3 regions of the Paenibacillus sp. WC2504 genome follow, and region 3 is predicted to be linked to each of the others. Evidence: riboswitches for the same ligand, from Rfam matches in the RefSeq annotation. Region 3 holds a riboswitch; each other region holds the start of a gene.

Region 1 (5,277 bases), 2.6 Mb from region 3:
CTGGCCGTCGTGCTGCTCTCCCTTTTTGTTGGGCGACTGCTCAAAGGAAATTCCGACACCAGGATGATGCTGTTCGCCATGTTTCTAAACGTAGCCGGCTATACATATCTTGTATTCGGCAGCCAACCGATCATGCTTATGCTGCTAATGCTCATTGCCACCATTGGTGAGCTGACCTATGTGCCTTTAAAACAAGCGCTGCTTGTACAGCTTGTCCCCGACCATGCCCGCAGCTCCTATATGGCGCTCAGCAGCATGTCGAACCGCGTTGCCATTATGCTTAGCGGACTGAACATGATCATCGGCGGTTTTCTGCCATCCGGGGCCATGGCGCTGTTCATTCTGCTGACCGGTGTCGCTGGAATTGGCTTGATGGCGTCCATTCTGCCGAGCCTGAAGGAAGCAGAGCTGCAAAAAGTACAGGTAATTTGATTGCATAAGTGCTAATTAGCTAACTTTGATGTAAAAAGTACAGGTAATATCGGTGAACTGAGCTATTTTGGCGATTTCTAGTTAATTTACCTGTATAAAATGCAGGTATTGATTGAAATTGCATGGAGAATGCTGATTTTAATGTACTTTCTGCAGTTGTGCTGAGTCCACAAAAAAAGGGCTGCTTCAAAAGGTCATTAACGACCCTTTGAGGCAGCCCCTTCGTATTGATTAGTAAGTTAAACCTGGGTACAACGGATATTGCGCCGTCAAATCTTTCACCATGCCGCGAGCTTTCTCAAGAACAGCCTCATCTTTCGGGCTTTTCAATGTAAGTGCAATCACTTTCGCGATAGTTTGCATAGCTTCTTCATTCATACCGCGGGACGTAACAGCTGGCGTACCTAAGCGGATACCGCTAGTGATGAACGGGCTTGTTGGGTCGAAAGGAATCGCGTTTTTGTTCGCTGTGATACCGATCTCGTCAAGAACGTGCTCCGCATCTTTACCTGTGATGTTCAGGTTGCGTAGATCAACCAGCATCAAGTGGTTGTCTGTACCGCCGGAAACGAGGTTGATGCCTTCAGCTGTCAATGCAGTCGCCAATGCTTGCGCGTTGTTGATGACGTTTTGACCGTAAGTTTTGAATTCCGGTTGCAGAGCTTCACCGAAGGAAACGGCTTTGGCAGCAATCGTATGCATCAAAGGACCGCCTTGGGAACCAGGGAATACAGCTTTATCAATAGCAGCTGCCCAAGCTTTGCGCGTAAGAATCATACCGCCGCGAGGACCGCGAAGCGTTTTGTGCGTTGTAGTTGTAACGAAATGTGCATGCGGCACTGGGTTCGGGTGCAAGCCAGCAGCAACTAGACCAGCGATATGCGCCATATCAACGAAGAACAATGCGCCTACATCATTAGCGATGGAAGCTAGTGCTTCGAAATCAATCGTGCGCGGGTAAGCACTTGCGCCAGCAACTAACATGCGAGGCTTATGTTTGAAAGCCGCTTTACGAACATCGTCGTAGTCGATGCGGAAGTCTTTTTCACTTACACCGTAAGCAACGAAGTTGTAAAGAATACCGGAAGCATTAACAGGGCTGCCGTGTGTTAAGTGACCGCCGTGTGCCAGGTTCATACCCAGAACGGTGTCACCAGGGTTAAGAGCTGCCAAGTAAACAGCCATATTCGCTTGTGCACCAGAGTGCGGTTGAACGTTCGCATGTTCAGCTCCGAAAAGCTCTTTCGCGCGATCGCGAGCGATATCTTCGACGATGTCTACGTATTCGCAGCCGCCGTAGTATCTTTTGCCTGGGTAACCTTCTGCGTATTTGTTAGTCAGTACTGTACCCATCGCTTCAAGCACGGCTTGGCTGACGATGTTTTCAGAAGCGATAAGCTCAATTTTGTCGCGTTGACGACCAAGTTCTAGATTCATAGCTTCTACGATTTTTGGATCTTGCTTACTTAGAAAGTTTGTCATATGGAATTCCTCCTAAAGGATAATTTATATCTATAAGTTAACCTAGCAATCCGCATCTGGCGCGGCTTGCTGATAGAGCTGCTCGGCAGCCTCAGGTGTGTAGACTGCTCTCGTCCCGCCAATCAGTTTAGGCCGTGTAAAGGCCATGGTCACATAAGCATGACCCATATTCCGTACGGGCGGCCGTGCAGGCACAGCAACCCGCCGCAAATGCATCCCGATCAGCGTACTGCCAATATCGATCCCGGCATGCGCTTGAATCGTCTCGACGACTACGGGCTTTGCGAAGTGGCGGTACGCGTATGAGGCCATTGAACCGCCGGCTTTTGGCACAGGAATAACCGACACTGGCTCAAGCTGAGGGGAGATCGCGAAAAGATCTTCCTCAATGACAAGCGCGCGGTTCAAATGTTCGCAGCACTGAAAAGCCAAGTGCAAACCGAACTCGCGGCTGATGCGCTGCGCCGTTTCAAAAATCGGCCGCGCTGCATCCAACGTCCCCGAAGTCCCAATCCGATGACCGAGTATTTCACTCGTGCTTGTACCAATGACCAGAATGTGACCTGGTCGTAGATTGCCCACCTTTACCAACTCGCGAAGATTTGTTTCCAAATCTTCTGCAATCGTGTGAAGTATGGAATTTGTCATGGTGGTCACCCTTAAGGATGTATCGCGAAGCGATCTTCGATGCTTTGCAACTTGTTAATGCGGTTCTGGTGACGCACACCTTGCGAAAACTCTGTTTCCAGCCAAATTTTCACGATTTCCTCGGCAACACCCGGCCCAATGACACGCTCACCTAAAGCAAGCACATTCGTATCATTGTGCTCCCGTGTGGCTTTAGCAGAAAATAGATCGTGAACCAGCGCGCAACGGATGCCTGGAACCTTATTCGCAGCGATCGACATCCCGATGCCTGTTCCACAGATCAGAATCCCTTTGTCTGCTTCCCCGGAAACCACATCTTCACAAACCTTCAGTGCATAATCCGGGTAATCGACGGAATCTGCACAACTGCATCCATAATCTATGACCTGATGGCCCAAGGATTCAATAAAAGGAATAATAACATCTTTCAAACGATAGCCTGCATGATCCGCACCTAACGCAATTTTCATGGATAGAACGCTCCTTTGCTTGTTCGAATTCGACCCTTCTATTATATCCCAAAGTCCACCAGAAAACGAAAAAAAGAGCTGACACGCTAAGAATAGCGCGTTGCTCTTTTGCCCAGGCGACCGGCCGTATAGCTCAATGCTCCATTGTGGTTACTCCCACTCGTCGCCAGTTACATTGAGTCTTGCTTGATAAATCCATCTTATCGCATTATGCACGAGGTGTAAAGATGTCTTTCGCAAATCATTTCCCAGACTGCGGATCCTCTTTTCGCTCGCGAAGCTTTTTAACCAATTTATCTAAACTACCGCTGATTTCATTCGCTGTTTGCCGGTAAACCTCCAATGGGCCGCCGAACGGGTCGGAAATATCGTAATCCGGAATGGCATCTTCCAACAAATAAATACGATTTCGCTCTTCAACTGTTACCGTTTGTGAAAGAGCCTGCTTCAGCTGAAGTTCCGTCACCAGCTTTTCTCTTTCCTCAATCGCTTGAAGGATACGCTGATCGTCCTCTACATATTCTTTGAGCGTAAAAATCTTATCAATCGCGTCCGGATACCGCTGGATAACCGAACGTTTATGTCCCATCGTCATCGTCAAAATAAGATCCGCCCACTTCACTTCAGACTCCTGAATCGCTAATGAGCGAATAGGCTCTTTGAACCCTGCCTCTTGCAGCAGCGTTGCACTATTTCGGGAGATCGGAGTGCCCGTCATCGCGGATACGCCAGCTGAACGAACTTCTGCCGCAAGTCCTTCTTGGTGCACCCTGATACGCAGCAAACCTTCTGCTAATGGACTGCGGCACGTATTTCCTGTACAGACAAATAGAATTCGCAACATGAGATCCTCCTCAGAGTTTTGCGTAGCAAAACTTTCTTCGTAAGCGTAGGCTGAGTTTTGCGTTAGCAAAACTTTCTTCATAAACATAAGCAGAGCCTGCTCCGCCTCTATTGTATCATAGCAAAAACTTGATCCCAAACGCGAGCAGAATTAGCCCGCCAAACGCTTCGCCATACTCGCCAACCCAGCCGTTCACCCGTCTGCCAACCAATAAACCAGCTACAGAGAGCAGCGCGCCGAACAAACCAAATACAAGCACGGTTAACAGGATATCCGTCGCAAACATGCCTAAGGATACACCTACTGAGAACGAATCTATACTTACACTAAGCGCAAAAATCGTAAGCCCCCATATAGATCTATGATCAAAAGAGGTTGCTTCCTCTCCACGGATTGAACTATACACCATATGGGAGCCCAAGAGAATGAGCAAACATCCGCCGGCTGCAGTGGCCACATTGCCAAGCAGAAGCGAAACATATTGTCCCATAAATATGCCCATTAACGGCATAATGATATGAAAAATACCGATCACCATGCTAATTTTAAAAATATCCAACAAGCGAATCCCCTTCATGCCGATGCCAATTCCTAAGGAAAAAGCATCCAGACCCAAGGCTATCGCCATGATGAATATGGTGATGATCTGCCCAAATTCAACGCCAGTTACGAGCATAAGTGCTGTCCCCCTTGTCCGCTTTCTTAACCAAGATATGCGGACAAACTGGGAATCATGCTAGCTAAACACGTACAAGCCGGTGACCGGCTGCCTTGCGCAGACGGTTCATAATTGCCTGACCAATCCCTGTTTCCGGGCAGCCTTCTGCAGCAATATACTGAATCCCTTGCTGATCAAATTGCCTTAATGCAGCGTAAAGCCCCTGTGCGATCTTTTCCGGTTCCGCTAACGAGCCGCAGGCAATTACCAAATCAGCTTCAAATAGAGAAGCCCTTTCCTCAAAAGTAAGGATTCCCGTCGATTGCCCTCGCTCCCTAGCGGCTTGAATGTCGCGCTGAATCCAATCAGCCACTGCTTCAGCATTGTCTCCATATACAATATGCATGTATCCCTTTGGCGCATAATGCGTATACTTCATTCCCGGAGCACGGGGCGTTTCTGAGACCTGCACATCTTCCCGCTCAGGCTCATGAATTCGAATAGCCGGCAGTGCGGACTGCAGTTGCTCTGCTGTAATGCCGCCTGGACGCAAAATATACAGCTCACCATTAACAAGCTGAATCACTGTCGACTCAACACCGACCCCCGTCCCGCCGCCATCCACAATACCACCGATCCGGCCGTCCAGATCTTCTCGCACATGTGACGCCAGCGTTGGACTCGGTCTGCCAGAACTATTGGCGCTAGGGGCTGCTATAGGAAGCGCTGCTTTTCGAAGCAGC
Region 2 (5,277 bases), 1.0 Mb from region 3:
TAAAAACGATATCGAACTTATCCTCGAGCACCTTAGGAAGTTCGTAAATGTCCGAACAGAGAAACCGCGCATTTAACCCTGTTTCCTGGGTCAAACGTTCGGCGAGTGCAATCGCATCCTCGGAGAAATCTACCCCAGTAACTTGTGCGCCGAGACGAGCCCAGGAGAGCGTATCCAAACCGAAGTGACACTGGAAGTGCAACAACGACTTACCGGAAACATCGCCTAGTTCCTCTCGTTCGATTGGGGTCAAGGTAATTTTGCCTGCCTTAAACCCGGAGATATCGTATCTTTTGGCATTGACGGCTGTACGGGCGTTCCAGTGTTCGCGGTTCCGTTCCGTATAATCAGTCATAGCAGTCACGCTCCTCTGACGTTCTGTCTTGTGATAACAGCAGCCAGCTTGTGATAAAACATAGATATACGGATAGCTCGTTCCAATATGCCTGTTCTTACTTCCTAATGCTCGTTCATTTAGGAGGAAGCATTTGCACCGTCGTGCGCCCAAGGCTGAGTTGTTGTCGTTAACTCTTCCCCCGACTCGATGGCCGCTTGCATCATAATAGACAAATAATGATCCTGCATAGCCTCTTCCAACCCATAGCATTCCGGCCCACCTTGCAGATAGTCCGCCATCTTGCTTAAACTCGTAGCGATAGCAATCTCATCGTCAGATAAGCGGCTAGGAACAAATGGATTTTCATATACCCATTCATCATTTGCTGTAATGCCTCGGTGATAGTACCCTTCAAGGTTACCATTATGGCCAGTATCGATTCTTCGCAGATCACCGTATATCGGTGTTTTGAAATCCCGCAAATAGCGGTACGTTTCGTCTGTTAGTTCTCCGCGGTTTCCACGAACGAGGAAGCGATTTTTGCGAACCCAAGAAAAATACTGATCTCCTGTAAAATCAAACAGTGCCAGCTTATTTCCGAAGGAAAGTGTAACGATATCCTGGACAGAATCAGCCATGACTTCACTTTCGGGAGGTCCATTACGCCCAGGACCTTTCACCAGATTCGACGTAAATCTCTGTCCCCGGATGACGGCATTCTCGAAGTCAATGCCTAGCAACTTTCGTATCAAACTAATGCCATGGTAACCATGAGCTGCCGAGACTTGCACTTGAGAAACGTCGCCTAGTTTGCCGGCCCTCACTAAAGAAATACGCGCAGCATGCATCGGTTGATACAAGTATTGTTCGGCTACCTGTACGTGTCCTTTCAGCTTTTTCAGGGATTCGTACAAGTCGATCATGGTCGCGATGTCCTTAGCCGGAGGTGTCTCTGTCAAAACGGGAATTCCCCGCTCAGCTAATTCCAATGTGCAGGAAGGCGCTGCCTCCCATGGGACGCATACGACCGCGAACTGAATTGGCCCGCTTGAAGCGAAAGACTCCATATCACGATAGGTTTTCACACCCCACTCATCTTCAATCTCCTTGCCGCGTTCCTCGTCACGGACTAGCATCGCACGGACGGCGAAATGCTGGGGCAGCGCTTTGGCAATCCGCAAATAAAAATCGGCTCTCCACCCTCTGCCGACAATACCGAATTCTATCAATGACATGACCGTTCTCCTCGCTTTCGTTAAATGCCACTATGATAATAGAAAACTTACAAGTTTTACTAGATTTTATTTTACTAAAGGATCTGCCGTTCATACAAGTGCGCGGTCCATCCTTGAGCTTCATAGCGTCCACAAAACGCGAATCCTTCACGGGTATAATATCTGTTGAGTGCCTTGTTATCAGCCATACAATCAAGGCGAATCCAAGATTTCCCTTGTTCTCTGATATAGCTTTCCGCCCAATTGAGCAACCGCGTGCCTATCCCCATGCCTGGATAGTCCCGAGAGGTCGCCAAACGATGCACATAGCCAGCATTTTCGTGGAATTGCTCGCCCCAGATCTCTTCGTCCCTCCATTGAATGGAAAGACAGCCGACGGGTACTCCTTCCATGTGCGCCACAAAAAACTCATCCTGTCGAATCAAATCGAACACATACGCTTGCGTAAACCTCTCCTCACGCCACTGAATAAAGCCATGCGTCCGCTCAATCCACCTGGCTGCATGAACCAGAAGCTCTCGCACCGACTCTGCATCTGCCAGTTCTGCTCTGCGAATGTCCAGCTTGCCCTGCCAACAGTACTCCAGCCGTGCAGCTGTTTCCATCGCCAATGCTTCACCTGACAACCTTGCTACAACATGTAACGCCGCATCAAATCCTGTAGTTACACCGCCGGACATGACGATTCTTCCGTTATCAACATACCGGACATTCTTCACAACTGTCGTACCAGGTGAAAGCATGCCCTGTAAAAGGTCGTACGCCATCCGATTCGTTGTCACACGAAGCCCCTCCAATAAATCCGCTTTCGCCAGCAGTAAAGCGCCTGTACATATGGAGAGCACAATTTCGGCGTTGTTCGCCGTTTCACGCACCCAATTGATCAGTGGCAAATTGTTTATTTCTGTGCGAGCTCCCCACCCTCCAGGCATAATGAGAATGTCAATTGCAGGGCAAGTATCAAAACTAAATTGTGGCGTAATAGTGATACCGCTAACGGTTGTCAATGGGGTTGCCTTTTCGGCTACCGTAAAGACCTGAAAATTGCTGCTCAAATACCCAGCCACCCCAAATACATCATGAGGACCGGTAAAATCCAACGTATCAACCTTATCGTACAGCACAACTCCGACATGCCTTGTCCTCTTCATCGACATCATCTCCTCAGAAATAAAAAAGAGCACCTGACCCATTGGATCAAACGCTCTGCCCAGGCGATCGGCTATATGACATACGCGCTCCCCCGTAGTCCTCTACGTTTCGCCAGTTACGCATACCAGAATTTCCCTTTATTATACAAATAAAAAATGAAGCCGTCTAGATGAATACACTTATTTCCTGAACCGATCATTTAATTGGAACTTTAAATAGGACTAATAAACCAAAAGCGAGTGTTATGGAAATCACATACGTAAGTATTGGCCGACTGAAATGTAAACGAAGCATTGGAAACGTGATCATATTAAATACAACGGAATAAAGCATGGTCCAACCGTTAAAATGTTTAATCGCTCCTGTAAACATGTATATGACTTCAATGAGGGAATAAATGACGACCCATAATCCTATCCATAATGTTGCTTTAGCAACTCCTTTTGGGTATAAACCAAGGAATATCAGCGTTGTAGCTGCAAATGCCACTAAACAACATATTTCAGTACCTATCCCACTATGAATTGGAGGCTTCGACTGATGCTGCCATAGAGGGTAATCTTTTGTCAGCAAAATATAAAATACGTCTCCAAGCAAGAAATATAACATTGTTGCATGGTATTTTTGCCAATTTCGCCAGTCTCCCCAACGCCATGCCGAAAGGACAGATAATATAGCCATAGCAATGAAAATCATTTCGAATACCCCGTAACATTGCATCGTTTTACTTGTATTGTTCCCAGATCCATTTACACGTATGCTCTCTCACTTTCACGGATCCATGCATTTGCAAGCAGAATAGCTCCTCTTGCTGCAGCTGTGTCCGCAAGCGCGTTGAGCATGAGGAAATCATGAATTGTACCTTGGAAGCGTACAGCTGTAACCCGAACCCCGGCTTCTCTCAATTTATTCGCATATGCTTCTCCTTCATCCCTTAGTACGTCTGCTTCAGCTGTAATCACAAGTGCTTCCGGAAGTCCTTTCAGTTGTTCTATGGAAGCTCTTAAGGGTGAGGCGGTTATTTCCGCTCTCTCTCCTGGATCAGTTGTATACTGGTCCCAGAACCATTTCATAGCATCCTGGCGAAGGAAATATCCTGTTGAAAAGTCTTTATAAGACTCCGTCTCAAACGACGCATCAGTGACTGGATAAAAAAGCACCTGTTTGCGGATCTGAGGACCTCCGCGCTCTTTGGCCATTAAGGTAATGGCAGCGCTCATATTACCACCGACACTATCCCCTGCAACTGTTATGTTGTTTGAATGTAATCCCTTTTCTTTTCCATGCTCGGCAACCCATTTTAGAGCGGCAAATACTTCCTCAATCGCAACCGGATATCTTGCTTCCGGCGACAGGCTGTAGTTTGTAAAAACAACTGCGGATTGAGACCCAACCGCTAATTCTCGAATTAATCGGTCATGCGTATGGACATTTCCGAAGACCCAGCCTGCACCGTGAGTGTAAAGAATTACTGGTAAGGAGCCCGAATGGTTTTGAGGACGAATAATCGTTAGAGATATGTCCCCTTTGAGCCCTCCCGGGATTGTTAAATTCTCCACGTCAACAGGCAACTTGGCGATAGGTCCGTTTTGAACTTCGTCAACGGTTTCCCTTCCTTTTTTCGGCCCTAAATCAAAAAGAAATGGTGGGTTAGCTGTAGCTTTTACAAAGTCTTGTGCTGCTTTTTCAAGTACGATTTTCTTCTTCATTTTTGGAACCACCTTTCATTTAGCTTCATTTTGTGGTCCCAATTTATTAACCAATTTGATGGGAGATTAATCTCTTACTTTTCATTGTCACTTTTTAGATTGAATGGAATTACCCTAGTCGTGCATTTCTTTTGTGTTTCAGTAGCCACATATATAATTCTTGATTGTTATACGTCTCTTCCATGACTTTATGGCTGTGACCCAGTTCGGAGTAGTATGTCGCTCTGATGTTTCCACCTATATTTGTGATCGACCTAACCATATCTTCTGTCCCGGTTACTCGAACAACATCATCGTCCACACAATGAAAAGCCCAAATTGGTATATTCTTTAGCAGGTTAGCTTGCTCCGGCTCAAACCACCCTGAAATTGGCAGGATGGCTGAAAAAAATTCAGGTGCTCTTGAAGCAAAATCCCATGTTCCATTTCCGCCCATACTAAATCCAGTTAAATAAACTCTCTCGGTATCTACAGGGTTATTCATGATAATTTCATCAACCAAAGCCTTAACGGAATAGAATTGTTGTACCCAATTAGAGTCTGTAGGGCATTGAGGAGTAACCACAATAAATGGAAAATCGCTTTTTCCTTCTGCTATCCAGGTAAGTCCATAGTTATCTAACAAACTAATATCTTCGCCACGCTTTTTAACACCATGTAAAAAGACGATTAACGGATATTTTTCATCTCGGTTTATTCCATCAGCATACGGAAGGTATAATTGATAATTCATATTCACTTTAAATGGATTCTCTTTGCTAAAAACATGATTGGATACAGCCATTTTGAACCCTCCCCACTATAAGTTTAAAACTCATTTTACAATTAATTCCATCCTAGTTCT
Region 3 (5,277 bases):
TTTTTTCAATCAATTGGAAGCTAACCCTTGCTATGCTGGCTGGGTCTTCGCTCATGTTTATCGGGCCGAAATTGCTGCAGGGGCGTGCGGAGGCTGCCAACACAGGATACAAGGAAGCGCAGGAGCATTTCGCCAATACGATTGACGAGATGGTCAAAGGGCACAAAACGATTAAAGGCCTTCACTTGCAGGGGAGTATCCGAGATCGTGCGCGCAAACAGATAAACGAATTGTTAACTTTCGGCTTCAAGCTGCATATGGCTGGGGCTTTGATCGAACGGTTGCCGCTCACGGCGCTGCTCATTCTCAACGGTATCATGATCGGTTTCGGTGGGTATTTAATATTTAATGACGATATTACGGTTGGCGGTTTTATGGCATTTTTTACGTTGTTTTTATCCGTAGGTCAATCGGTTACAAATTTGTCGGTCCTTATTCCAAATCTCATTGATTCGAGTATCAGTTTCCGCCGGGTGAAGGAGATATTGGAGCAGCAGCCGGACGTTCCTGACGCGGAGAATCCTGTACCTTTATCTTCATCTTTTACTTCAATTCAGATGGATCGGGTGACGTTCGGATATAACGATGAAGCGAATCAATTAAAGGAAGTGAGCATGCGTATTACGGAAGGCATGTATGTGGCTTTCGTAGGGCCTAGCGGATCTGGCAAAAGCACGGCTTTACAGCTGCTATCACGGTTTTATGATCCGAACCAGGGGGCCATCTCAATCAATGATTGCGATCTGCGTCAAGCAAGTGAAGCGTCGCTAAGAAAGCTGTCTACGCTTGTTACGCAGGATACATTTCTGTTTAACGCTTCCATTCGTGATAATTTGCTGATAAATAATGAAGCTGCGACGGAAGCAGAAATGATAGAAGCGGCGAAGCAGGCGCGGATCCACGATACCATTGTCAACTGGTCAGATGGATACGACACGCAGATTCACCACGAAGGGGGCTCTCTGTCGGGTGGAGAGCGGCAGCGACTGTCCATTGCGAGAGCGCTTCTGCGGAAGCCGAAGTTGCTGCTGCTCGATGAAGTCACATCGGCGTTAGACCCGGCGACGGAGGCCGATATTAATGAGTTGATAGGGCAAAGCCGGAAAGACAAAACGATTATTTCCGTTACACATAGACTGGCTTCAGTCGTGCACGCCGATGTCATTTATGTATTTAAAGACGGACAGATCATTGAAAGCGGCACCCATCAAGAGCTTCTGGATCAAAAGGGGGAGTATGCGAATCTTTGGGAGAAACAGATCGGGTTTCATCTATCTCACGACGGTCTACATGCGACTGTGGATGTCAATCGGCTTGCTAAACTGCCGTTCTTTCAAGGCATTGAGACAGCGCTTTTAAGTGATATCGCTACCTTGTTCTCAACAGAAACATGTAAGGAAGGCGAAGTAATCGTTCGTGAGGGCGAAGAGGGGAATAAATGCTACATTATCGTTCGAGGCAAATTTGAAATTGTGAAAAATATCCCGGACAAAGGCGAGATACGTGTTGCCGTTCTGCAGGATGGCGATCATTTCGGGGAAATTGCGCTGCTCCGCAACACATTAAGGAATGCAGCAGTGAAGGCACTGAGTCCTGCGGTACTGCTATCGGTCAGACGAGAGGCTTTTCACCGGTTGACGGCAGAGTATCCACAGATTTTACAAACATTGCAGCAGACATTATTGAGCCGAATGTAGAGGCTTCGTTGCGGAAGGAGTGAAGGTAAACGTTATGACGGCTAGTATTTACAAACGGTGCGTCACTGATGATGATTTGGCTAAAGTGAGTTTGTTCATTCTGGAAAACCGGCGGGATATGCATCCCTCGTATTCGGCCACCGACACGATAACGATGTTGTATTCGTTCATCAAGTATGGTCAGTTGATTCAGGTGGTGGATCAAAACGTACAGCGTATTATTGCGGTAAGTGCTTATTACATTGGGACACCAGAGCACGATTACGAAGATAAACACATCGCTTTTGTAGAGATGGCCATAGCCGACCGTGCGTATCGAGGATCGAGGCTCTTCATTAAAGGATTGCGCTTCTTGGTAAGCGAGATTATGTCTGACAATCCGGACGTCCAGGAAGTGAGATTTGCAGCACTTGCAGATAATGTATATTTATGTAGATTGTATGCGAAATTTGCCGACATAAGCCATGAAGAGGATAGCATACTTGGCAAACAAATGAAATTTGGTGTCAAAATTAACAATTTGAGGGCTTTCTTAGATAAATTCGTAAAGGTATAATATACATATGACAGACAACTATCCTTGATAAGGAGGCGTTATGCATGATTGTAATTCCACCAAGCATTAAAAAAGGTACGAGCAAAGGCGGTTTCGGTAAAATCGTCAAAGACAACGAGAATTTGCGAGCTAATCCGGTATAATGGGTTTCGAATTCCGCACTTGTAAGTTCGAAATGGATTTCGAAGCTTACATCCGTTTTTTGATTCAGCAACAAGCCTTTTTGAACTTGCCATATCCTTTCGTGATGAAGTTAGCTTTCATGGGTAGTCCGCTACAGTTCGGGCAAGTCATGCTGATTTTCAACGATGAGACTTACGATATCGTAGGTGCGGCGGGTTTCGTGAACGGCACAGGGGCAAATGATTATGAAGATCGAGAGATTTGTCAGGTCGAGATTGCCTTTATTTTGGAACAATATCGGCGTACACCGCTATTTCTACGTGGACTTGAAGCGTTATTAAGCCTTATTAAAGCTGGTAATCCAGACGTGAAGCAGCTCCAGTTCTGGAGTTCTTCTGACAATAAGGAGATACAGCCAATTGTTTCTAGGTGGAGCAGCTTGCCTGGATTCCAATCATCAGTTGTGAATAATTTAACCTTCTACAAGTTTTCATTCGATGAGTTGGAAGCTTATTGCAGGCGAATTGGAACGACGGGAGTAAGGTCTGGGTAGTCTTTTTTCCATACGCATTGAAAACTATCGCTATAGTTGTTATTATGTTTTCATACAAGTAACTGTGTGTGACTGGCGGAACATGGGGAACCATGAGGGAGCACATAGATAATCAGCCGTACGCCTGGGCAGAGGTAAGGGGATATCCCCTTACCTCTTTGCGTTTCAAATTTACTCAAAAGGGATGATTGAAATGTCGAAAGAAACATTAATCTTGGATGGTAACCGGGTCGCAGACGCCATAAAGGCATCGCTGAACAGCAGAATTCAAAACTTGTCCAATCAAGGCGTCGTTCCTTGTTTAGCGACCGTGTTGGTCGGCGACGATCCTGCTTCAGCAACTTATGTACGGATGAAAGGAAACGCATGCAAGCGACTGGGGATTCAATCTATTCGTGTTACTCTTCCTGAACACACGACTACGATGGAGTTAATTGCAGCCATTCACAAGCTTAATGATGACAACAGCGTGCATGGGATCTTGTTGCAGCACCCAGTCCCGAAGCATATCGATGAAAGGGCAGCTTTTGAGGCGATTCGTATTGATAAAGATGTCGATGGTGTAACGACATTGGGATTTGCTCAAAATGCTTTTGGATTTGCTGAGTTCCCTTCCTGTACACCAGCGGCAATCATGGCCATTTTGAACTATTACGAAATTCCTGTTGAAGGCAAACATGCGGTTGTTATCGGAAGAAGTCCAATTCTCGGCAAACCGGTCTCTCTGATGCTGCTAAATAAGAATGCAACAGTTACGACCTGCCACTCAAAAACAGCGAATTTGGCCGATATCGTGCGCTTGGGAGATATTGTCGTAGCTGCCGTGGGGAAACCTCGCTTTGTTCAAGGCGATTGGCTAAAACCAGGCGCTATTGTCTTAGATGCAGGTTACAATCCTGGAAACGTAGGCGATGTTGATTATGACGCTTGTTGTGAGGTAGCTTCGGCCATTACACCGGTTCCTGCCGGGGTTGGTCCAGTGACCATTGCGACCTTGCTCAAACATACGGTCGATGCGGCTGAAAAGATAGCAAACAAGCGATAGGCATAGAGCGTCCGAGCCTGCAAGTTCGCAAACATCATATTTTCACCAACAACGGGTCATACTAGGGGATCTAGAGTAAAGAGGTGAAAATCATGTTATTTAACATTATTGCAGGCTTTTTAATCCCCTGGATATTTGGCATTTATCTGTACAGGAAATCTCGAATTATTGTGTTTCTAATCTTTCCTATTACGGTTACAATATCTAGCTTGATCAATGATACCGGGTATCATCTGAATTTTTGGGATTTTACCCCATTGATTGAGAATGATGAGACACTTTCAGCACTTCCGCTTGATATTGGGCTTTATCCCGTTATGGCCGGTTATATGATTTATTGGATTCGAAAAAATAATCGGCATGCGTTTCTGAAAATAGGCTTTTTTTGCTTGGCTACGACTGCGCTGGAATATATGGCGTTTATTTTTGGGAAAGTAGAATACAGCAATCATTGGAATATAGGTTGGACCTTTGCATCTTATATACTTGCTTATAGCCTGGTTTATTTGTATTACAGGCTTTTGGTAAGATACGGCTATTGGAAATGAAAAACGCTTATTGCTCTTCGGGCCAGTGGTCAGAGGGAGTTGATAAGCGTTTTTTTGTTGCTCTTTATTCAGGAATAATTTGGAACAACCTGCAAAAAATATTTCTGTACGATTTGAAAAGGGGGCAACCGATGAAAATTAAAATTATGTTCATTAGCCTGGTGATTTCAGTCTTATGCGGTAATGTCGGATTCGCTGAACCAAGGCAATCTGTACAAGCTGTGTTTGTGCGCGGCGGCGATCTATGGGTCCAAAAAGACGATAAGGAGCTGCAAGTTACACGAAATCAAAAGGTAAGCGAGCCCAAATGGTCAGCAGATGGGAAGTTCATTGCTTACTCACTTGCCCTTGGAGAACAGCAGCACGAGATATGGGTGTACAGCTTGGAGGCGAAAAAGCATAACCGTGTGTATCCAGGCGGTGACAATTTTCAGTGGTCTCCAAACAGGAATGATCTTGCTTTTAAAATAGATGGCGTTCTGAATACCGCAAGGATTGGCCGCGATAAAGTGGATCCCTTTAAAAATGTAACTCTGGGTGTGGATAACTACTCATGGGTACCTGATGGCAGTGGATTTCTAGTATCGTCACCTGCTCAGCTGCGGCCATCCGGTTGGACGAATGTGGAATTGTACATGGTTCCGGCCGATGCCAAAATGGACCCTAATAAGAGTAAGCATTTTTATACGCTTCCTACGGAGTCGCCTGGTTTTTTCGCTGTTGGCACAAGCATATTCAAATGGTCCAGTGATAAG

What was found. Region 3 has a riboswitch for ZMP and ZTP ahead of ACUN27_RS11860 (bifunctional 5,10-methylenetetrahydrofolate dehydrogenase/5,10-methenyltetrahydrofolate cyclohydrolase). Riboswitches for the same ligand answer to the same signal wherever they lie in the genome.
Region 1: another riboswitch for ZMP and ZTP. It lies ahead of rpiB (ribose 5-phosphate isomerase B); the one in region 3 lies ahead of ACUN27_RS11860 (bifunctional 5,10-methylenetetrahydrofolate dehydrogenase/5,10-methenyltetrahydrofolate cyclohydrolase).
Region 2: another riboswitch for ZMP and ZTP. It lies ahead of ACUN27_RS16710 (GNAT family N-acetyltransferase); the one in region 3 lies ahead of ACUN27_RS11860 (bifunctional 5,10-methylenetetrahydrofolate dehydrogenase/5,10-methenyltetrahydrofolate cyclohydrolase).

Annotation. Positions count from the first base shown of each region.
Region 1 covers NZ_JBQZFH010000001.1:79,563-84,839, forward strand. Annotated here, with positions in the region: gene ACUN27_RS00355 (MFS transporter) at 1-432, shown strand, start outside; gene glyA (serine hydroxymethyltransferase) at 664-1,914, opposite strand; gene ACUN27_RS00365 (TIGR01440 family protein) at 1,957-2,562, opposite strand; gene rpiB (ribose 5-phosphate isomerase B) at 2,574-3,032, opposite strand; ZMP/ZTP riboswitch at 3,136-3,216, opposite strand; gene ACUN27_RS00375 (low molecular weight protein arginine phosphatase) at 3,274-3,876, opposite strand; gene ACUN27_RS00380 (manganese efflux pump MntP) at 3,992-4,552, opposite strand; gene ACUN27_RS00385 (L-threonylcarbamoyladenylate synthase) at 4,617-5,277, opposite strand, start outside.
Region 2 covers NZ_JBQZFH010000001.1:3,752,493-3,757,769, reverse strand. Annotated here, with positions in the region: gene ACUN27_RS16720 (class I SAM-dependent methyltransferase) at 1-355, opposite strand, end outside; gene ACUN27_RS16715 (Gfo/Idh/MocA family protein) at 475-1,572, opposite strand; gene ACUN27_RS16710 (GNAT family N-acetyltransferase) at 1,647-2,723, opposite strand; ZMP/ZTP riboswitch at 2,774-2,853, opposite strand; gene ACUN27_RS16705 (CBO0543 family protein) at 2,920-3,420, opposite strand; gene ACUN27_RS16700 (alpha/beta hydrolase) at 3,474-4,433, opposite strand; gene ACUN27_RS16695 (carboxylesterase family protein) at 4,543-5,217, opposite strand.
Region 3 covers NZ_JBQZFH010000001.1:2,726,854-2,732,130, forward strand. Annotated here, with positions in the region: gene ACUN27_RS11845 (ABC transporter transmembrane domain-containing protein) at 1-1,697, shown strand, start outside; gene ACUN27_RS11850 (hypothetical protein) at 1,732-2,253, shown strand; gene ACUN27_RS11855 (hypothetical protein) at 2,396-2,929, shown strand; ZMP/ZTP riboswitch at 2,988-3,066, shown strand; gene ACUN27_RS11860 (bifunctional 5,10-methylenetetrahydrofolate dehydrogenase/5,10-methenyltetrahydrofolate cyclohydrolase) at 3,123-3,974, shown strand; gene ACUN27_RS11865 (CBO0543 family protein) at 4,067-4,522, shown strand; gene ACUN27_RS11870 (TolB family protein) at 4,654-5,277, shown strand, end outside.